Regions from separate parts of the Vreelandella arctica genome, predicted to be linked through region 2. Evidence: predicted binding sites of a transcription regulator. Region 2 holds the regulator's gene; each other region holds the start of a gene.
What was found. The regulator FliA, encoded in region 2, starts transcription of late flagellar genes. The targets are predictions, from matches to a motif close to CTAAAGTTNNNNNNNNNNCNGCCGATA.

Region 1: V8L70_RS06630 (flagellin N-terminal helical domain-containing protein) is a predicted target of FliA. The motif match lies at 1,678-1,704, and genes of this name have one in related genera.
Region 3: V8L70_RS21335 (FliC/FljB family flagellin) is a predicted target of FliA. The motif match lies at 1,548-1,574, and genes of this name have one in related genera.

What each region holds. Positions count from the first base shown of each region.
Region 1 is NZ_JBANSN010000005.1:200,481-208,183, forward strand. It holds gene V8L70_RS06620 (Rpn family recombination-promoting nuclease/putative transposase) at 1-735, shown strand, start outside; gene V8L70_RS06625 (cell division protein ZipA C-terminal FtsZ-binding domain-containing protein) at 964-1,545, opposite strand; gene V8L70_RS06630 (flagellin N-terminal helical domain-containing protein) at 1,778-2,530, shown strand; gene V8L70_RS22890 (flagellin) at 2,809-3,399, shown strand; gene V8L70_RS06640 (O-linked N-acetylglucosamine transferase, SPINDLY family protein) at 3,560-6,988, shown strand; gene V8L70_RS06645 (hypothetical protein) at 7,152-7,346, shown strand; gene V8L70_RS06650 (amino acid ABC transporter substrate-binding protein) at 7,637-7,703, shown strand, end outside.
Region 2 is NZ_JBANSN010000020.1:48,907-56,609, reverse strand. It holds gene V8L70_RS16210 (hypothetical protein) at 1-111, shown strand, start outside; gene V8L70_RS16205 (sensor domain-containing diguanylate cyclase) at 123-2,129, opposite strand; gene V8L70_RS16200 (OmpA/MotB family protein) at 2,158-2,829, opposite strand; gene V8L70_RS16195 (motility protein A) at 2,835-3,656, opposite strand; gene V8L70_RS16190 (RNA polymerase sigma factor FliA) at 3,698-4,399, opposite strand; gene V8L70_RS16185 (flagellar protein FlhE) at 4,426-4,854, opposite strand; gene V8L70_RS16180 (hypothetical protein) at 4,880-5,455, opposite strand; gene flhF (flagellar biosynthesis GTPase FlhF) at 5,452-7,680, opposite strand.
Region 3 is NZ_JBANSN010000046.1:5,791-13,493, reverse strand. It holds gene V8L70_RS21340 (helicase C-terminal domain-containing protein) at 1-1,396, shown strand, start outside; gene V8L70_RS21335 (FliC/FljB family flagellin) at 1,648-2,862, shown strand; gene V8L70_RS21330 (hypothetical protein) at 2,937-3,209, shown strand; gene V8L70_RS21325 (hypothetical protein) at 3,206-3,385, shown strand; gene V8L70_RS21320 (hypothetical protein) at 3,552-4,505, shown strand; gene V8L70_RS21315 (tetratricopeptide repeat protein) at 4,498-5,730, shown strand; gene V8L70_RS21310 (pyridoxal-phosphate-dependent aminotransferase family protein) at 5,899-6,951, shown strand; gene V8L70_RS21305 (FAD synthase family protein) at 6,936-7,403, shown strand; gene V8L70_RS21300 (GNAT family N-acetyltransferase) at 7,408-7,703, shown strand, end outside.

The DNA.
Region 1 (7,703 bases), on a different contig from region 2:
CAATCCACCGTAGACCGCACTATGCCCATTCGGCTTATGCACTATGTGGCCTGCTTTTATGATCATCTGTTAAAAACGAAAGCCACCACACCAAGTAAAGGCTTGCCGCCTATTTTTCCTATTGTGTTGTATAACGGTACTGAGCGCTGGACGGCTAAGCACGATGTATATGAGATGGTGCAGCCGGAACCGCCCGCTTTCTTGCAACCCTACCAACCGCATCTACGCTATTATTTAATTGATGAAGGCGCTTATAGTGGTGAGGAACTGGCGCAGCGTCATAGTGCTCTAAGTGGTGTGTTTGAAATAGAAAAGGCCTCGGTAGACCACACTTCGCTACAGCAAGCCGTGGATAGGATCGTCGGCATCATCCAAAATGATGCTAATAAAGAGCGGATCGATAAGATTCTAACCCGCTGGCTAAAGCGCCACCTGCAACAGCTGAATGCCGGTATCAACCTGGATCAGTTACATAGCTTAGTGGAGGACAAAGACATGCTGGCAGAAAATTTAGAAAACTGGCGTCAAAAAGAGCGGCAGGAAGGTCGGCAGGAAGGCCGCAATGAAGGCCGTCAAGAGGGTCGCCAAGAAGCTGAACTGCGTGCGCTAGAAAGCAAACGTCATGCGGTGCGTAAACTTATCGCCTTGACCGAAATGAATGACCAGCTGATCGCAGAAATTGAAGAACTACCCGTTGAGGAAGTAGAAAAGCTACGTGCTGAAACCCAACACTGAGTGGGAACAGCGCTGTCTATGTTATCGCGAACGCAGCGATCTCAGCCTTACCCAGCCGCCGCTTGAGATTGCCGTGTCGCTGCGTTTTTTGCACAGGCATTCAGCGCAGTAGGGATTCGGGGGAGTTTAGTACTTCTTGTGTCATGGTCAGAAAGGCAGTAGCAAAGCAAGCTGCGTTAATACTGCCGGTAAGGTAGTTCGCCCGACTATAGTTTACTTACCCTCTTGTTACATGGCTGCCAGCGCATCTTCCGTAATGGGGTTGCGTTTAGCATCAAGGATTTGGCCACCCAACGCCGCAACTTCACGAGTAAAGGTGATTAAGTCATCTGGGTTACGTGAAACTTTGCGTGCATTCAAAAAGCGGATCAAGATCGAAACTCCCTGCACCGGCGTGTGTTCGCCTTCTTGATGCAGCGGCGGTAGTTTACCCGGCGAGGTGGCGCTGGCCACCATCAATGGGTAACCCTGAGGCCCTGGCGGAAGGTGGAAGGCACCCAGCTCTATCTCGTAAAATGCGTTTTTCGCGTTTAACATCTCTCCCAACGCTTGATTAATCGCTTGGCTAGGGGCATCAAACACCACGAACAAGCACTGCTGAGTAGGTTTTTTGTTCTGTTGATGGGATTTTTTGCGCAGGCTTTGATGCGAGGGAGCGTCTGCTTGTACCACCGGCGAGGCTGTCGCCTTGGAAGGCGAAGTCGAGCCGTTACGTGGGGCGATCACTACCTTATAAAACAGCACAACGCTCACTAGCCCTAACACAATAGCGACGCCAGCCAGTAGTAGCGGGAGGAGTAAAGAAGTCATGGGTTGTCCTTTCGTGCTTTTGGATGATATTACGATACGCTCCTACGCATAAGAAAGCAGTGGCTTGACTAAATTACTCAGCCCAGCCTTTCGTACGATCACCAAAAATTACATAAATTTTTACTACTTTCCCTAAAGATTCTCCTCGCGGTGCCGTTAATTAATATAACGGCACACACAGTGGCCGAAAGCAGGCCTCAGGGCCAGTGTCCAAAGCAAGGAGTATCACACCATGTCAGTGATCAATACCAACATCACATCGATGATCGGCCAGCAAAACCTGAGCAAGTCTCAGAATGATCTGCAGACTTCTATGGAACGCTTGAGCTCTGGCCTGCGCATTAACAGCGCCAAGGATGATGCCGCCGGTCAGGCTATCGCCAACCGCATGAGCAGCCAGATCACCGGTCTAGCTACTGCCCAGACAACGGAAGGTGGCTTAAACCAGGTTAACGAAAACTTACAACGTATTCGTGAACTGACTGTGCAGGCTTCCAACGGCACAAATAGCGAAGACGATTTACAGTCTATCCAAGATGAAGTTAACCGTATTTCAGAAGAAACTGACTTTAACGGTACGCGCGTATTATCTGAAAGTTCAGAACCGCTTCAAATCCAAGTGGGTGCGGAAGATGGCCAAACCATCTCAGTGAACCTAGAGACCACTAACAGCAGTACGCTAGGTGTAGCTTCCTTTGATGTCCGCAATATGCTGTCAAGCACTAGTTTCTCTGCGGTTAGCGAAATTGAGCTAGACGGGGCTGTTGTCGATAATCGTACTTTATCCGCTGTTAATACGTTTACTCCAGGTACAGGTGCGGTTGGATCTAACATTACGGCTGATGGTGTCTTCCAGGTCGATGCAAGTGCAACCACTGCAGTGGGCTCAGATTTCGCTGTGCGTTGCAGCAAAATGACACCTCTGGTGAAGGCGCTATTACTAACCCAGCCACTTCTATTGTTAACGCTGATGGTGCACCTGTAACATCCATTACTGAGTCAATTGGTGTAACGAATGCAAGCACAGATATTACTGGATTAACGGGTGTTGATGTTACTCCTGCAGGGACTAGCGTAGCTACTACTGGCTTTTTCGGAGCAACTGCAGGCGACGTTGAACTATTTGCTCGTGAAGATGTGGCGAATGGATATGCTGTTGATGTAACTGTAGCTCCGCGGCTGACCTGCAAGCTACCCAGGTTGCTTTATCCAACATTGAAAATCCGGGTGCTGGCAACGGTGTTACGGATATAAATTATTCTGTTGCAGCACCAGCAGCCGGCGATAATCTCTACAACATCGAAGCTGATGGTGGAAATGGCGCCAACGCCGAAGGAATATACAGGAGCTGCCGATTTTGCTGTAAAGGCAGATGAAGAAACCGGTGAAGTATCTTGGGATTCTAGTTCTACAGCGCTGGCATCTACTGATGTGAATGTAGCGGGTGGCGCGCAAACGCAAGCAGTAATTTCTTCAGTTGAAACCGTAGCAGTAACAGCTGCAGATGTGCCAGAAGGTAGCTATGTCCAAGTCAATCAGACGTCAGGCACTATTACTAGCATTTCTATTGCCCAAGACGCCGATGGTAAAGATGTTCAGCTTACCGTTGATGCCCTGAGCACCCTGGACAACGCACTTAGCCAGATCGACTCTTTCCGTTCAGACCTGGGTGCCGTACAGAATCGCTTTGAGGATGCTATCACCAACCTAAGTACTAACGAGACTAACCTTTCCGCTGCGCGCTCACGCATCGAAGATGCTGACTATGCAATGGAAGTAGCCGATATGACGCGTGCTCAGATCCTGCAGCAGGCTAACCAGCTGCCGCAGAACGTCCTGTCTTTGTTGGGTTAATCTAAGGCGGTATCTCCTATCACCGCTTAACGAACCGGCCCTGTTGTGGGGTCGGTTTTTTATTTAAGCCGTTAGAATTTAGGACGTATCAAAACTGCCTGCTACTCAGGTAGTCTATAAATGAAGACAACCTAAACGATAATTATCCGTAGAGTTAACAATGGCTAAACCTTCTCGATCCAAAGCGCGCTATCCTCAACCGGGCATTAAACTTGCTAATAATGCTGTGCGGGAGCTCACAGTTGCGCAGGCAAAGCGGTTAACGAATAAAACACCCAGCGATGCAAATGCCTGGGTGCAGCTAGGAGTAGCCTATATTCGCGTAAATCAACACGCAGAAGCCATTGAGCCGTTCCAGCGAGCGGTAAACTTAAAAGAGGGAGCCGCGGATATTCACGCTTGGCTAGCAGCCGCCTACCAAGGATCAGGTGAGTTCTTATTGGCCAAGGAAAGCGCTCAGCACACGCTCACGTTAGATGAGTGTAATGTTCGGGCATTGATGATTCTTGCGATGATTGATCAGGATAATCATTTGTCTGCCAGTGCTTTGAAATGGTTAGAAAAAGCCGAAAATTACGAGCCTGAAAATGCGGATGTATTACATGCTAAGGCACGTGCGCTTTTTGGCCTGAATCGTTATGAAGAAGCGGAAATAATACTTGAAGATTTGACATGCCGTTACCCGAAAAACCTGGGGTACTGGAATGAACTGGGTGTTGTTCAACGCGAGCTGGGTGAGTTAGAAGCATCAGCGAATAGCTTCTATCAATCCATTAAGTATGGAGATAGTCCAACACCGTTTTCTAATTTGATTACTGGGTTTCATTACGACCCAGCCAAAAAGCAAAGCGATATAGCAGCCGTTTGTCGAGAGTGGCAACAGCGTTATGGCGTCCAGAACCCCCTCCCACGCCCTGTTCCCGATGACTTGTCGCCTACCCGAAAATTACGTATTGGGTTGTTTTCGGATGGGTTTCGTCAGCACCCTGTGGGCAACATGATTATTGCTGCTCTGGAAAGTACTCATCCAGAAGAAATGGAGTTTTACTTTTACTCCACAAATGTGAGCAGTGACGCTATCACTAAGCGCTTTCGCAAACTGGCAAGTCATTGGCAGGTAATTAAGTATCTAGATGATGCAGCGTTCAATCAGCAGGTGCGCGATGATAAAATTGATATCCTATTCGACTTAGCGGGCCACAATGCGGGAACGCGCTCAAAAGCTATTTCTATGCAGCCTGCACCGTTGATTGTTAAATGGGTCGGCGGGCTGATCAACACTACCGGTGTTGAAGCGATTGATTACTTAATAAGTGACCATATCGAAACACCTGAAGGTGAAGACAAGCACTACACTGAAAAACTAATTCGGTTACCAGACGACTATATCGTTTATTCTCAACCAGTTTATATGCCTAACATTGGGCCCCTCCCAGCAATATCTAATGAGTTCATCACCTTAGGTTGCTTCAATAACCCCACAAAGCTTAACGCTCAATTATTGAGCGAGTGGGCAACATTGATGCATCAGTTACCGAATTCACGTTTATTTCTGAAGGGAAAGCCCTATACCAGCGAAAGCTTCTGTGAGCGTATTTATACGTTAATGGAAAGCTTAGAGATTGAGCGGGAACGAGTGTTGCTAGAAGGGCCAGCAAATCATTGTGAGCTTCTCAACAGTTATAATCGTGTTGATATCGCGCTCGACCCATGGCCTTACTCCGGTGGGTTAAGTACCTGTGAGGCGTTGCTGATGGGCGTGCCAGCAGTGACTTTGCCTGGCCCTACGTTTGCTGGTCGGCATAGCGCTTCACACTTGATTAATGCTGATATGGCTGAATTGGTGGTAAGTAGCTGGGACGAGTACCGCGAAAGAGTGATTGAGCTAGCTAGTGATACTGATAGTTTAAGCACTATTCGTAACAGCTTGCGGCAGGTGTTATTACAGTCTCCAATGTGCGATGGTCGCCTTTTTGCCAAACACTTTATGTTGGCTATGCGCGCTATTTGGCAGCGTTACTGCGAAGATAAAGCGCCAGCGGCGCTTACTTTCAATAAAAATAGCGAGCTTTGGTTTGAAGACGATCAAAAGCTGCTGGACATACAGGTGGAAGAGAAACCACCTGAGCCTGAGAAGGGTTTCAATTGGACATTCAATGGCCAAATCGTGGTGCTGGATAATGCCAGTAAGACGCTGAGGAATCGTGCCCTATCACTGATGGTTAAGACAAACGCTTTCGCTATTGTGGCATTTGATCCGCAAAGTCTAATTAAAAAGCCTGAAATTTTTGCCGCTAATGAAAATATCCAGTTATTTCAGCATGCTTTGTTGGGTGATGGACAGCCGCTGACGCTGCATGCGTGTCTTGAGTCAGACCTAAGTAGCACCTTACTACCGCTGCCAGATGAACAATTACCCCCTCATAAACGCATGGGGGCAAAAGTATTAACGACACTTCCTATTAATACTATTGCTTTAGACAGCATTGAGGGTCTAGCCAATTTGGATTGGCTAGTACTAGACGGGCTGAGTGATGCCACTACAATTTTAGAAAACGGAAAACGCGCTTTACAGGATACGCTTTTAATTGAAGTTCAAGTGGCTTTTCAAGCTACTCACGAACGCCAGCCCAACCTTGCCGAGCTACAGCACTGGGGCAGCCGCAACGGATTCCGCTTTTATCGTTTAAATGCTCCACGTCATATCAGTCATTTACCAGAAAGAGTAGCTGCAAAAAAACGCCAAGCCACTGAGCTGGAAAGTGCTGATGCGGTTTTCTTACCCAGTCATCAACGTATGGCAAAGCTGACATACAATCAGCGTATGAAACTTGCTTTCTTACTTCATACTATCTATGGCATACGTGACATGAGCTATGAGTTGCTGGCGGAAGTAGATGTACAAAAAGCAGAAGAGTATTTGATTGCAGAGGGTGTGGTTGAGACTAAGCTACAGCCAACCCCAGATTTTCCTGTGAGTGAAACGCCAGAAAGTCGGGAACAGCAAGTATTTTCATTGCCTGACGCACCGTTTATGTCACTTGCGGAGCGTAAACTGTTCAAGAAAAGCTTAAAAAAAGCACAACACTATTTTGAGTTTGGCTCGGGCGGCTCCACCGTATGGGCAGTAAAGGAAGGCCTTACAGTAAAAGGTGTGGAAAGCGATGCTAAGTGGGTCAATGCGCTGAAAGAAAAGCTGGGTGAAAAATGCCAAGTAGAGGCTGTGGATATTGGCCCGACGAAGGAGTGGGGATTTCCCTTAACTATGCAGAACTTTTCAAATTTTCCGGCATACAGTCAAGCCATTCATCAGCATCTCCAGTCGTTTGATCTTATTCTTGTTGACGGTCGCTTTCGCGTGGCTTGCACAATGTCAGCCATTCAGCACATTCTGAAGCACTCAAAAGAGCCTCAGCAGGCCCGTATTTTTATTCATGATTTCTGGAACCGAGCTCACTATCACGTTGTATTACCTTTTTTGGAAACAGTAGAAAAAGTCGAGTCTGCGGGTCTTTTCAAAATTGCAGATAATGTTAGTCAGGATGCGGTCGCCGCAGTGTGGGAACAATATGCACAACAGCCACAGTAATATGTGGCTGGGGGTTTGAGTCATAAGTCACCAGAAGCTGCACCTCTAATATAGCTTCTGGTGATTGTATACATAGCCATAGTAAAGCATCGGGACGACACTGGGAGTTGGCTCACTAAGATCAATGCGTTTGCACCACTTTTTTGTTAAGAGAAGGTTGAATATGCACCCTGATGAACACGAGCAAGTGGCACTGGAGCTGGAGGCGCTAATCCGTGATACCCAAGCCACCATCGACCGAATCGAAACCTACGGGCTTAACAATACAATGCCCAAAGATTACCAAGCGTTGCTGGATATTTTGGATAACGCCATCAAGCAGCAACGCGCGCATACGCAGGGAATGCTATCGGGCTAATGCGCGAGTGTTGTTTGAAAATCTCGCCAATAGCTAATTTTGACAGCACTTGGTTTTACACGTTACTGCCTCGCTCTCGCATTGAGCCGTCACGGCAAAAATACGCCACACAATTGCTCCCCGTTGTGATTACACCTGTATCAGCTATATTCAAAATAAGAATAAAAATTAACTTTAATATTCTTTTATTCGTTTTTGTCGTAGGGGTAAGATGGTCACTATCAATGCCGCATGACTTTCTATGCGGCTATTCGTATCGTCGGACTATCGACCAACGAGGAAACAGACTCATGCCACTACCACGCAAGTTGACTACCACTCTCGCAGCGCTTTCGCTGAGCGTTACTAGCGGGTTGT
Region 2 (7,703 bases):
GGTTTTGACCAGGCAGAGCGCGAGCCTTGGTATATGACCTTTAGCCTGCAAGGCGCTGACGCGGCGATTAACCGGATGCTCACCCAGTGTGAAGGTAGCGGAACCCATTAAGGTGTGAATGATTAGATCGGCATCACAGGCTCAGGCGCCATTTCAACGCGATTACGTCCGCCATGCTTAGCGCGGTACATCGCATCGTCTGCCCGGGAAATGATGGTTTTACAGCTGTCGCCCGACTGCCAAACGGCAACGCCGATACTCACCGTGATCGTTTGCTCAAGGCCCGCAATGCGTAGCTCTGCTACCAGCGAGCGCAGGCGCTCGGCTAAACCAATAGCGGCATCAACGTCTGAATGAGTGGCCAGCACAATAAACTCCTCGCCCCCCCAGCGGCCTAAGTGGTCACAGCCCCGCAACGAACTCTCCACCAGGCGCGCCAAGGCCACCAGCACATCATCACCAACGTTATGGCCGTGGGCATCGTTGATCTGTTTGAAGTTATCGACATCAAATAGCAGCAGGGCAAAGGCAGCCGCGTAGCGCTTGGCCGCCACTAGCTCTGCATTGATCGCTTCCTCGATGCGGTAACGGTTCCACACCTTGGTTAAGGGATCGAAATGCGCTAGCTGCTCAAGCCGCTGTTTTGCCTCGGCAAGGGCTTCCCGCTCTCGCTCCAAATGCATGTTCAGTGAGCTAATTTCATAGGCTGAAATCGCCAACGTCAGGTCTTCACCTAAATCGACCGCCGCTAGGCGCTCTACCCGCTGCCATGCTTCGCTTTTGCCCACCACCTCTTCATGCCAAGCAACCGACGGGGTCACTATCGACGCTGGCTGAGGGCTAGTCGAAGGCTGCATCGCCCAATACAATGTTTCTACCTGCTCAGGGCGAAAGAAAATTAACCATGCGCGCTGGGTAGAGTTCATCGGTAGCGGGACGGCCAAGGCGCCGCACTGGTCGGGCATGGCTAACGAGCAGGTTAACGGCTCTTTGGCCAGCTCACGTGTGCACCAAGGTCCGCTATGTACGTGGGCTCTTTCGAGGCGTAACACAAACTGACTTATAGCTTCCGGGGCAGGCGTCACGCCCGCTTGATAAGCGCCCCCATTCACCCAGAGCACGATGCCATGGGCGCGAAACAGCTTCATCCAGGTAGCCGCCTGCTCATGGAGTAGCTGCTGGGGGCTCTGCGGCTCACTGGGCGCTCGTGCACTCAATATCAAGCTATCCTGTACGCGCTGTAAGTAGCGCGCTTCTTGACGCGCCCGCAGTAACAGCATGCGCTGCGTGGCCATTTGCACTAAGGTGCGTACGGCATCGCGTACCGATGGCTCAACTGAATGCGGGCTTGCCGAGTGGCAAAACACCAAGCCCCACAGGCCAGTATCTCCTTGCATGGCTAAACTCAGCGAACCACGCACCCCCATGCGCTTTAGGTAGCGCTGCCTTTCTGGAGCCGGGGCACGTAAAAAACTGCCGCTTAAGCGTGTGGCGGAACAAGCGGGCATCAGCGTTTCAGGCGGAGCATTAACGTCTTCAATCAACCGCACAGGGTGATTTTCATAGCTCAGTCGCAACGTGCTAGGAAAGTCACTAGCGGGAAAGCGCTGGCCCAGTAGCGGAGGCAAATGCTCTCCCTGCGCTTCGGCAACCATTAAGCCATGCCAATCACTATCGAAATGGCACACGCTGACACGATCATAGCCGGTGAGCTGTTGTATAGCATGTACCAAGGAGTCGAGTAGCTCCTCTTGATGAGTCGCTTCAGCCAAGTGCATCAACCGTTCGTTCACCGTCCCCAGTAGACGCCGCTTGCCGAGGGGATTGAGAGGCTCAATTTCAACAATAACTTGCTCATCCTCTCGGTAAGCATGCAGTTGAAAACGTACGCTACTGTGCTTAGGGCGAATAAACGCCAATGGCCCAGGCAAGCGTTGCTGCCCCTGAAGCTCACGGCGTACCCGCTGGCTAAGGCGTTTGCCCAACACGCAGGCAAGACTTAACTCCCCGTTTTCAGGGCACTCAATGCCGGTTAAGCGGGTTAAATTTGTGCTGGTAGCTTGGATACGCCGACAATCGGCATCTAAAACCAGCAGGGCACCAAACGACTGTAATAGCGGGCGGTACATGGACACAGGCGTGGCCTCAAGAATCTATTCACCCTTCGACCTGCTGCCTCAACAACAGCTCTACGCGCCGGTTGGCCGCTCGGCCATCCGCGGTTGCGTTCGTTTCCATGGGTTGGGTGTCAGCATAGCCGACGGCCCGCATATGAGAAATATTGAACCCTTGGCGCTCTAAATGACGCACGACGGCAATAGCCCGCGCGGATGAAAGCTCCCAATTAGAGGGAAAGCGCGCTGTCGAAATGGGTACGCTATCGGTATGACCTTCCACCGAAATCTGCCCGTCAAAACTGGCTAATACATCGATAAGGCTTTCAACCACGCCGCGCCCTTGAGGCGTCAACACTGCTTGGCCACTGGAAAATAATAGGCTGTTATCAATACGCAGTGTGACCCCTTCACGCCCTTGCGACACGCTCACTCCAGGAATATTGAGCCCGGAAAACTGCGGCTGCAGCCCTTGGTGGCGGGGCTGTATACCTGTGGCAAGTGACGCTAGCGGCAGCGATGATACAGCGCTAGCCGAGCGCATAAAAGCCGTATCCGCCGCTTCACCACCCCCCGGTGGCGTCAGTGAAAGCAAGAGGACAAATAGCGTGATGAGCAGCGTCAGCACATCAAGATAGCTGGTTAGCCATCCCTCTTCGCCCTCCCCAGGCGAGACCGGTATTTCCAGGGCGTGACGGGTATCACGGTCTAACATGATAACTATCCCTTCGCCGCCGAACTAACCGAGGAGTCTGGTCTTGGTTTGACGCTGTTATCACGAATTTCATCGTGGTAATTGGCCACAAACGAGTTAAGGGTCTCTTCAATGAACGAGGGCAGACGGCGCTTAGTGATCAGTGAGATGCCTTCCAAAACCATGTTCATGGTAATCAAGCGCTCTTCGGTCCGGCGCTCTAGCTTCACTGCAATCGGCTTAAACACCAAATTGGCGAGTAAAATGCCGTAGAAGGTGGTCAGCAGTGCCACCGCCATGCGTGGGCCAATGACCTGCAGGTCGCCAGCATCCATGACTTCCAGCATGTTCACCAGCCCCACCAGGGTGCCGATCATGCCAAATGCAGGCGCATAGGTAGCCATGGTGCGAAATATTTGTGCTTCAGCCTGTTCACGCGCTTTCAGGCGGGCAATGCGCCAGCGCAGCATGTCAAAAATTTCGTCCTCTTTGGTGTTGGCGATCACCAGTTGAATGCCGGTGCGTAAAAACGGATTGCGGGTATGCTCTAGCTCGCGCTCAACCGCCCGCACATCGCCTTTAAACCACAGTCGTGACATATCGACCAGTTCCCGGATATCGTCACGCATATAGGTGTTTTCGCGCCGGAATACTAGGCCCACCAACCGCACCACACGGAGCACTTCTCTCAGCGGATAGCTGATAAAGGTAGCCGCCAACGTACCAGTCACCACAATGGCCAGGCCCGGCAAATTGATAAAGCTTGAAGGGGACTCTGCGGTCAAAAACAGTACACTGACCAGCAGCAATATGCTGGCAAATATACCTATCAGCGTCGAAGGATTCATCCACGGCTCCTTGCCGGTCACAAGTGAGTAAAAAAGAGGTGTTATGCCGAGTCGTGTAAACGCGCACGTAAACGGCTGACGGCCTGACTGTGTAGTTGAGAAACGCGTGATTCCGTTACGCCCAACACAGCCCCTACTTCCTTGAGGTTGAGTTCTTCCTGGTAATACAGTGCCATGAGCAGTTTTTCACGCTCTGGCAGTGCGTCAATCGCATCAATCAGCGTTTGCCGCTGCTGGCCATCAAGCAACTGCTCGAACGGTGAGTTGCTCAGTTCATTACTGACCGGCTCGCCGCCATCGGCCACCAGCTCTTCAAACGGCAGCAATTGGCCACTGTTGGTGTCATTGAGGAGCTGCTGGTATTCACTCAACGGCATTTCAAGATGGTGGGCGATTTCGTTCTCTTCCGGTGCTCGCCCCAGCTGTTGTTCTAACTGGCGAACGGCATTGTCTACTGCGCGCGCTGAACGACGCACACTGCGGGGCAGCCAATCGCGGGTGCGCAATTCATCCATCATCGCACCGCGAATTCGTTGGCTGGCAAAGGTCGCAAAGGTCGCACCTTGGGTAGCATCAAAGCGACCGAGCGCTTCCAGCAGCCCTACCATCCCTGCTTGAATAAGGTCATCGAGCTCAATGCTGGCTGGTAAGCGGACCTGAAGCGTCAAGGCCTGACGTCGTACCAGTGGCATATATTGCGTCAACAGCTCACTCTGTTTGATCCTACCTTGTGCTGTGTACATCCTTTCGCCTCGCGGCTATACAGCCTTCACTGATAGTTCACAATCATTTGCAGCCCCTGCACTCGAACCGGCCGTTGGCCTGGGCGTAAGGCGAAACGAAAATGCAATGGCACACCTGCCGTCCGTCCTGCCAATGCGGTAGTGGACCCGCGCATGCCGGTTAACGCAACGCACTGCTCAGGATGGCACAACCAAGCGTTTAACAGCGCACCGGGAGGATGGCTGAACTGCCACTGAATACGCTCAAGCTGCTTTGTCCGAAGATTCGCCGCAGCGGGCGGAGAAACGTTTTGGCTAGCGCTTGCCCGATCACTCATCGCCACCATCAGCCCAGGAACCTGGGTGCTCCAACTGCCGGTAGCGGCCTGGGCACTCGCCGTTAATCCTGCCAGTAACCACCCTGTTAGCAGTAGCGCCACCAGCGGCAGCGCCCTTCTTAATTGCAAGCTTAGCATGCTTAGTCACCTTGGCGGAGTATGCTCATCGTGCAAGTACCAGTAGTTCCATATTTAAGTAGTATTCGGCGGCACCACGCAAGTTGTCGAGCAATCCCTGGCGCGGCAAATGCGGTTCATGAAGCGCTAGCAAACGACGCGGCCCACCGTGTTCCTGTAGCTGGCGCAAGGTGCTGTACATGGCAGCAAAGGCATCGGCATCGCTATTGATCCATAGTGCCCAACGGCTGTACTGAGCGCGTAACTGAGCAAGGTCAGCAGTATCTGCCGCCACGATATGCACATCCCAGTCTTCAGGGTCACCGGCCCAGCTTCGACCTAACGTGGACCACTGCCCCAGACGTGCTTTGACTTTGTTTACCTGAGAGGCACCGCTACCGGGCAGCCCAACCACTATAAGCGGAATTTTGGGTCTGGGTGGCGCTATCGCCTCAGGCGCTTCTGCTTCTACTGCTGCAGCCGTAGGCGTTAATAACGATGGGCTCTGTTCTGGTTCTGGCACATGCTCGGCCGCCGCGACATCAACCGCCCCTTCCGCCTGCTGCTGGCGCTGCAGATTCGCCCACTTACGCAGCCCTGAAGCTTGATCTTGATCGCTCACGTCACACCCTCTCGGCTGACACTGCCCATTTGGCGAATCGCATCGCGGGCCATAAACGCGTAAACCAGCGCATCAAGCATGCCAGTATCGCGACGCCGACGGCTCGTGCCTAATAAATTGAGCAGGTCGCCGCGCAGCGTTTGCGCCTCTTCATCATCGGCAACATCAAGATGCCCGGCAACGGATGCCAAGCCGCTGGCCATGAGTAGGCGCACTTCGGCATTAACATCGCCGCTGTCGGCCTCTTTTAACTGCTGCCAAGCGCGGCGTGTTAATGCCGCTAAGCCATCGCTTTGAAGTTGTGTTAACAGTAGCGAGAGCACCTCGGCTCCCAGCCGAGCAGGGGTAAGCCAGTAGCGGCGCGCTACCACTTTGGCGCTTTCCGGATCACGCACTTCACCGTACCAAGCAAGCAGGGCATAACCCGTCGCATCCTCTACTTCGGCGTAGGCGGTCCACAGCTGCACGGATTGACCACGAAAACGAACGCCCACTTGGTGCGTCAGCACGCTGTCATTAAACAGCTGACGAATGGACTGGCGCTCGTGGTGAAAGCGTACCCGATGACTAGGGGATACTTGGCTGACCCAGGTCAAATGCTCGGCTTCCAACCACGCCAACGCATCAGGCTCGGGTAAGCGCGGCAATAAATGCACCGCGACGCCGCTTGATTCCGTCAGCGCGGCTAAGCGCGGCTGCCACCCAGCAGCATGGCGATGCTGTAACCAGGGTAGCGCCAGCCAAGCGCCCTCTGTGTCCAGGCCAATATCGGGCATTGCCCAGTCGCAGCCGCGCTCATTCCGCCGAGCTGACCACGCCATACCCAACGTCGTATTCACGGCGGGATAGTGGGCGAGCAATGCGTCCAAACGCTCTTCCTGCAGTCGGCTTGGGAGTGACGCTAAATCCCAGATCGCTTCTAATTCCGTAAATCCCGTCACGCGTTGGCGCAGCCGCGCCAGTAGCGACGACAAGCGGCGCCCTTGCCCGAGTACATCCCGCGACCAGCGCGGCATCCCCATGGGGGCGTCAGCGCTTTGTACCTGTTCGCGCTGCGGCGTTGCCGTACTTAGCGCTTGATCCACGAGTGCTTCAGGGGAAGCAATGGCCATATCTTCAGGCACCTGCTGACCATTTGAACCAAACAGCACACGCATCCCGTGGCGCATCACAATGTCGAGCACCGGCGCGAGGCGCCCCGCTTCATCCTGTTTAGTAATAATACAATCGTCTAACTCTGCCCCCGCCGCACGGGCAGCCTGACGATAACGCAGCACGACCTCTTCGAGGGTTTCCGGCTGGCTGGCGGCATTGAGCAGTAGCACCAGGCGCACTCGCGAGCGTCCCCCTTGCAGGTGGGCAATCTGCTCAATCACCCGCTGGTCACGCTGGCTCATGCCTACGGTGTCGATAATCACCCACTGCTTGCCCTGCAAGCGGCCCAGTAAATCGTCGATGGGTTGCTCGGCATCCAGCGCGTACATGGGCGTGTCCAGCAAACGCGCATAGATGCGTAGCTGCTCGTGGGCACCAATACGAAAGCTATCGGTAGTCACCAAGGCAACGGGGCGGGTACCGTGGCGCATCACAAAACGCGCGGCCAATTTAGCCGTGGTGGTGGTTTTGCCTACCCCCGTGGGGCCCACCAACGCAACGATACCGGTTTGGTCGAAAAAGCTGGCTTCATCGCTCAACACACAAAGGCGTTCGATCAGCTGCTGTCGCAGCCACTGCAGGGGCGCTTCGCTGTCGGCATTTAACGCGGCAAGCGGTTCGGGAAGCCCTGTCAGTAGCTCATCGGCAAGCTCGCTGCTAAAACCAACGTTCCATAGCAGTTGGCGCAGGCGGGCGGCCGTTCCCGTTGCTAGCGGCGGCTGGTAGGCAGCCGCTTTTGCGGGTGCGCTGCTTGCCAGCAGCTCACGCATATCCTGCATCTCACGCAATAACCGCTCGCTCATTGCCTGCATGGAGTCTTGCATTGGCGGCGCTGGCGATGGTTCTGGAGACGATAGCCCTGGGGACGATGCCCCTGAAGACGACGGCTCTGGAGGAAGTGACTCTGGCGAAGGCTCAAAATGGTCAATAGCTTCATCCGCCATGGCCAGAATCTCAACGCCCCCTTCGGTGCGCCGATTAGCCACAATCAGGGCATCTTCACCGAGCGCTTCGCGCACTTGGCGCATCACATCACGACTGTTGGCTCCCACGAAACGTCTAACGCTCATGACTTACCCTTTGCCTATGCTGA
Region 3 (7,703 bases), on a different contig from region 2:
CATTATTAACCACGCACTGTTAGCGGTAGACCTGGTTACCCAAGGGAAAATCACTCATGCAGAAGCGCCCTATGTCTTATTACTGGATGAAGCGGAGCACTACCCGGAAATCGCTGAAGAACTACTGAGTGACCGCGTATCGCTGCAATCCACCACTTTTTTACTTAATCAGCTAAAGCAGCATCGCGTGGCTAAGCAGTGGCAAACCTTGCTGGATAACATGACCGACCGTGAGCGGGCGGGCCGCGCCCACAGTTTAACGCCTTACCAAGGCGAGGCCCTGCAAAGCGCTGTGAAAGCGTTATTAAAACTGCGCTTGCGAGAGCCAAGCCATACGCCAGCGCTATGGCAGGAGTGGCAGCATTTACGCCAGAGCGTGGAGAGTATTGCCCTTCGCTTACGCGAAGCTAGCCGCTACTTAGTGTTGGATTATTCCCCGGTGCGTGGGTTGCCAGGGGTGGTTGCCCACGCCCCTAGCGCCGCCTCTAGTTTAAAAGCCGGTGCTAAAAAGCGGGTCACGTTGATGACCTCCGCGACACTGTCAGACTTGGACCATGCGCCAGGTGAAACGCCGCATTTTCGCTATATGCGTAGCCGCTTACAGCTGCCGGTCACTCATCCTCGCAGCGGGCTACAGCGTAGCTTTCAGGCCCAGCAGTTTGGCACCTTACGTTTTCGCCTACCGCGTGGGTTGCCACATCCGCTATTGCAACAAGCGGATGACCGTTACCAGCTTTCCCCACAGTATTGCCAGCAGGTGCTTCCTTATCTAACAGACCAGCCAGGGCGCGCCTTGGTGCTATGTGCTAGTTATGCAGATGTCGCCGAGCTAGAGGCCGCATGGCCGGCTGCTCATTCACACAGGCTGGTTGCCCACTATGCAGGTACAGGGTTAAACGAGCTAGTTGCCCGCCTAGAAGACGATTCGATTTTACTCACCCCCGCCGGGTGGGAGGGGTTATCGCCAAACCGTGAAGGGAACCAAGCGTACTGGCAGCATGTAGTGGTATTGCGTAACCCCCGTCCCATGGTCAGCCAAGTGGAACAGCACCTTGTTGAACAGATGCTGATTCATCGCAAGGTCAGCCCTTCAGAAGCCGCACATATTGCCAAGGGAACGCTAATGCGTAAAAGCACCGTGCGTACACTACATAAACTGCGCCAAGGGCTGGGGCGTGCGATTCGTCATCCTGATGACGATGTATTAATAACCCTATTGGAGCCCCGCATGCCCCGGCCTTCGGGTGTGGCCGCCTGCCAGGGGGTATACACACAAAAGGTACTTCTAGGGGCCATTCCCGCGCGTTTTTACTCGGCATACCAACAAGCGGAGGAACCCGGCGGGCAGAAAGATGCTGCTCCATCTGCCGTTCAATCTCTTGCCGCGCTTTTATAAGCTTTTAAATACGGCCTATCAGGCACGCTGTAGTTGACCGGTAAAGACGAGCTTGATCCATTGTGTAATGAGAGCAGTACATTTTGGAAAGCCCAAAATAACCAGCCCCACTCAATTTTTACTATTTTTTTCATTATTTTTGATGATAACCCTAAAGATTCTCCTCGCAGTGCCGTTAATCAATATAACGGCACACACAGTGGCCGAATACCGGGCCTTACGGCCAGTGTCCAAGCAAGGAGAATCACACCATGTCAGTGATCAATACCAACATCACATCGATGATCGGCCAGCAGAACCTGCGCGAGTCCCAAAACGCGCTTACCACTTCCATGGAGCGTCTGTCTTCCGGCCTGCGTATCAACAGTGCCAAGGACGATGCCGCCGGTCAGGCCATCGCCAACCGAATGAGCGCCCAGATCACCGGCCTCAACCAGGCGAGCCGTAACGCCAACGACGGCATCTCGGTCGCTCAGACCGCTGAAGGCGCTCTGAACCAGATTAACGACAACGTTCAGCGTATTCGTGAGCTGACCGTTCAAGCTGAAAATGGCACCAACAGCCAAGCTGACCTGGGTTCTATCCAAGACGAAATCACTCAGCGTTTGAGTGAGATCGACCGTGTCTCTGAACAGACCGATTTCAACGGCACCAAAGTACTTGATACTGGTGTTACAGAGATGGATATTCAAGTTGGCGCTAACGATGGTGAATCCATTACTATCGCGCTGGAAACTATCAATTCTAATACCCTAGGTATCGACGATTTTTCCGTTCGCGCACTCGAGCAGCCGAGTGCTGCTACAACCTCTATTGCAGCAAGCGGCCTTACTTCAGGCAGCACAGTAACTTTGGGTGGCTTTGAGTTTAACGTAGTTGCAGATGGTTCTGTAACTTCAGGCACAATGCAGGTATCCAGTGCTGCAGCTCTGGCTGCTACTTTTAGCGGTGCTACCCCTACTAGTGTAACGCTTGGCTCTTCAAATCTTGTGCAAACCGAAGCCGGTGATTTTTACGCTAAGGTGGGTAGTGGAGAAACGGCTGAGTTCTATGCGGTAGAAGCGACTGCAGTAGCAGCTACTAGCTCTGCAGGTGCTACAGTTAACTTTTCTATCAAAGATGGTGCTGATGCCGAGCCAGTTGATGCTGAAAAAGCAGGTATTACCGATATTGCCGGAGGAGTTGCAGCGACAGCATCACCCCTTGCTACGCTGGATGATGCGCTAAGCACTATCGACAGTCTACGCTCTGAGCTGGGTGCGGTGCAAAACCGTTTTGAGGATGCGATTACCAACCTCGATACCAACAGCACTAACCTGTCATCTGCTCGTTCGCGCATCGAAGATGCTGACTATGCTACAGAAGTGGCTGATATGACCCGCGCACAGATTCTGCAGCAGGCGGGTACTTCCGTACTGGCCCAGGCCAACCAGATCCCGCAGAACGTTCTTTCTCTGCTGGGTTAATTGTTTAGCTTTTGAGCAGACTTATCGATACATAACGGGGCCATAAGGCCCCGTTTTTTAATGGAAGAAATTAAATGAAAATAAGTGATGTTATTGGCATGAATGAATATGTTCTTTTAACTTTTGATTTAAATAGTGCCGAATCGAAGGATTATCAGGAATTAACAGTCATTCTGCAGGAAATGGGTTTTTTAACAACTTTTGAAGGGAAAGACTTGCCGGACAACACTTTTGTTGCTGTCACAAAAAATATTGATGAATTGGAAGAAAAAGCCTTGAACCTGATGAAGGAAAAAGCATCATCGTATGTGTTGTTACAGTCTCATCATAAGCCAAAGCTGAAGTGACCCTCTCCTTAGCTGCACAGGCTATAGTACAGCGATCAGGAGGTCGCGATGAGCAGTCATCGCTGATGGGCGAGATCCAGCACAACATCAAGCGCTTCGAAACCACCGGAATGGACGTGCAAATGTCGGTTGATTACAGCACGCTGCTGGAGCTGACTGGCACTTCATTGGCGTAATTGCTTTGACCGATAACCTCGTTTTATCACTGGTATTTACCGCTTTACATTGCCGTTTTCTTGTTATCCTAAGGCCATAATTTGCTGCTTCATTGCGGGCTACTACCGGCTCAGCCGCAACGCCTAACGCCGCTTTTGCTACCGTCTGGAGAATAACAGGCTAAAAATGCACACAGACCGCACCAATACCGCTGCCGATTTCAGCTGGCAGTTTCAGGGCCGCATCATGGTGATGGATAACGGCGCTCGCCTGCCGTTCCAGAACAATTTTGATGACCTGATGAAGCTAGATGCTCTTGCAGCTATCGTTTTCGACCCCGCCAGCCGCTTGACGGATAAGGAAGAGCTAAAATGCCTAGATGAATTTCAGGTTTTTCCTCATGCGCTGCTGGGCAACGGTAAACCTGCCACGCTTTACACCTGCATGGCCCCGGAGAAAAGCGGTACCCTGGAGCCGCTGGCACCCGAGCAGCTACCCGAATGTAAGCGTAGAGGTGCGCAGGTGCTGGTCAAAGTGCCAGTGCCTACCCTTCAGCTAGACGCCATCGAGGGCCTAAACCAGGTCGATTGGCTGCTACTGGATGAGCTCAACGACAGCCTGGCCGCGCTGGAAAATGGTACGCAATACCTAAAAGAAACGCTGTTGATTCATGCCCGCCTACCGTTAATGCCCGCCTATCAACGTCAGCCCGATGTGGCGACTATTTTTCAGTGGATGACGCAGCACGGATTTCAATGCTACCGCTTTGGCCGGCCTGTCCACCATAGCCACTTGCCTAGTGAGCAAAAGCTGGAACGCCAGCAAGCCACTCAGCTGGATACTATCGAAGCCGTATTCATCCCCGATGAGCAGCGTTTGGCGTGTATGGCACCCGCCAGATTGCGTAAGCTGGCTTTTTTGATGGACGCTGTCCATGGAGTGCATGATTTTACCCACCGGCTGTTGAATAGCATTGACCCAGAGATGGCCACCCACTATTTAGCAACGCGTGGCTATCTCAGCCAGTATAATACCGAACCGGACACCTTCATCCTAACGGCTAAATACAGCCCGGCACCCTGGGATAAACAGGGCCAGCAGCCAAGCAGCCAGCCGCAAGCAGGAGGGTCAAGTGAGTAAAAAGAACAGCCGCAAGAACAATAGCGCCGCCAAGCCGAAGCAGTCATCAGCGGCCAACATCTATATCAACCGTGCGCAAGTTTTTTTGCGTGATAATGAAATACAGCGTGGCATTAATATGCTTCTGCAGGGCATTAAAGTTGCGCCTGAAAATGCTGTGCTACACGCCATGCTGGGCGAGCAGTTAGGCAAACATGGCCGAGCTGAGGCCAGTATCAAGCACTATGAGAAAGCGCTGGAACTTGACCCCGACATGCTGATGGTGCAAGCCAAACTTGCCCAAGCTTATAGCCAACAAAACCGCTTTAATGACGCTGAACCGCTCATTATCAAAGCATTGAACGCGGCGCCAAGTAACCCCTCCGTGTATATGGCCTATGGCGTTATGCAGCAACGGCGCGGCAAACTGCCCGAATCGGTAGAGCACTTTCGCAAGGCATTAACGCTCAAGCTTGAACAGCATGATGCAGATCAAGAGGGCTCTGCTAAAAGTGTTGCCAAAAAAGCTCCGCCGAAAAAAAAGCGGGAAGATTTCAACAAGCCTGAAACCGAAGAACTTCTGTGGGATACCCTGAATCAGCTGGCGATGGCTAACGTGCATGCGTTTGCTATTTATGGAACTTCATTGGGGCTGGTGCGCGAAGGCGGGCTAATCAGCTTCGATAAAGATATCGACCTTGGGTTGCCCCATACTGAAATGGAGCGGGCGGTACGTTGCCTGGAAAACAACGGCTGGGTAGAACTTCCAAATCAGTTTTTAACCAATCCACGGTCAATGGTGCACTCTGTAAAAAAAGTTACGGTAGACCTTTCCGGCTTTGTGGTTGATGAAGAAAGTAACACAGTATTCACTGGATTATGGTTAAAAGAAGTTGTGCCGCACGAATGGAATGCGAACACCTATTACCCACCCCTTACGCTTAAAAAAGATACCACACCGGCGGGTGAGCCTATCTGGTCGCTAACAGACCCCGAGGCTTGGCTAGTGGCGCTATACGGTGAGAACTGGAAGGTGCCAGACCCAGCGTTTGATACGGTAGTTCAAACCAAAAACTATGTTCGCTTTTCGCTATTGGCACAATGCTATGCATTTTCTCGCATCTACAACAAGTGGCAAGAAGGGCAGATCACCAAAGCCTTGGCGATGGTAAAAGGCTCGTTGGTTCACCTCCCAGACGACGCCCTACTGCAAAAACTGGAAGCGCGCCTTGAGCATTTAATGTGAAAATAAAAAAACTTTAGAGCGTTAAATTTTAATTTATGGGAAAAATAAGTTTTAATTAAAAAGGAAGTTGATTGTTAAGTTTAAATGATGCTCTAATGCTAGAAATATAAGCCTACCGTTAAAGGGTAGATCTCGATGCTAATAATATTAATTAATATTTGGTGGTGAATGAAAGATATTAAAAACTTTACAGCCGCTTTTCCAAAGGTGGAAAAGAGAGTTAAAGAAATTTCTTTAGAAGAGTTTCCCTATTTCCGTACTAATGGATTTGATGAGATTACTCTTCGTGTTAAAGAGCGTTTGACGATTCTGGGTGGGGCAGTGGGACAACATGAGCTAGCTATATATACTGGAACTGGAACCGCTTCATTAGACGCTGCACTTAATAACTTTGTAAGAAGCGATGATAAAATTCTAGTTGTTAAGGGAGGTAGGTTTGGGACGCTGTTAGTTGAAATGTGCAATTTTTATCGAATTGCTACATGTGTTTATGAGCAAATTCCTGGTGAGGATATAGATCTTACATCCTTAGAAGCTTTTATTGATAAAGAAAAGCCAGATGTGCTTTTTATGCAGCATAACGAAACATCAGTTATGCAGCTTTATAATATTTCAAAAATATGTGGTTTGGCGAAGCAATATAACTTAATGACAATAGTTGACGCTTGTAGCTCTTTTGCAATCGATCCTATTAATGTGTTTAAGGACCAGGTTGATGTTTTACTCTATAGCTCTCAGAAAGGGTTGGGGGTGCCTGCTGGACTAGCTTTTATTTCCTATAATAAATATTTAAATAAATATAAAGGATCTTATTATCTAGACGTCGATTTTTACAATGGTAATGCAGGAAGATTTATTCAACCTTTTACGCCTCCGGTTACTATTATGTATCAACTCCTGTACCGTTTAGAAATGATAGATAAAATGGGTGTTTCTACATGGTTCAATAGAATATCAAACAGAGCTGAAAAATTCAGGAAGCAGGTTGCAACCCTTCCTGTAAAAATAGTTGCTGAAACTCCGTCGAACTGTGGAACAGTATTTGATACTGGGAGAAGCGACAACGCTGATTTTTGTGGACGCTTAACCAAACAAGGGATTTATATTACCAACTCCAAAGGCTACTGGGGGGATTATCTTTCAGTTGGTCATATTGGTGATATTTCTGAAAATGAATATGATGCCCTGTTTAAGGAATTAAGATTATGGCTCAACGCATAGTTTATACTGGTGGCACTTGGGATCTATTTCATGCTGGTCACCTTAACGTCTTAAAGAAGGCAAGGGATTTTGGAGATTATGTTGTCGTAGGAGTATCTACCGATGATCTTGTTAGTAGCTACAAAAACCATCCGCCTGTTTTAAATTGGCAGCAACGATCATCTATAATAAAAGAATTAAAGTGCGTGGACGAAGTAGTGCCACAAGAGCGGTTGTTTGATATTGATCAATTTATGGACTTAGGTTGTGATGTTTTTATTGTTGGTGATGATTGGAAAGGAAAAGAAGGTTCCGTTTCTAATCTTAAATGGCTCAAGGATAACGGCTATTTAAGATATGTGGAATATACTCCTGGCCTGTCTAGCTCATTGATAAAAGAAAAAATAATGGACGATGCTGACAATATCAGAAAATCGCTTATAAGCCGCAAAATCTCGGAAGAAACAAGGTGATAAAATGAGTTTTAAATTTAATCCTATTGAAGAAAGCAATAGGCTGTACCTTCGGGGTGTAAATATTACTGATGTAACGGACGATTATATTTCTTGGATGAACGATCCAGAAATAACACGATACTTAGAGACAAGAGCAAGAACTTTTAGTTATGGTGATTTGGTTGAATTCGTGAACGAAATGAATTCCACAACAGATATTCATTTTTTCGCTATCTGTTTAAAGTCAAATGATGCTCACATCGGAAATATTCGGCTTAGAAACATTGATTGGTTTCATAGGCGAGGGGATATTGGGCT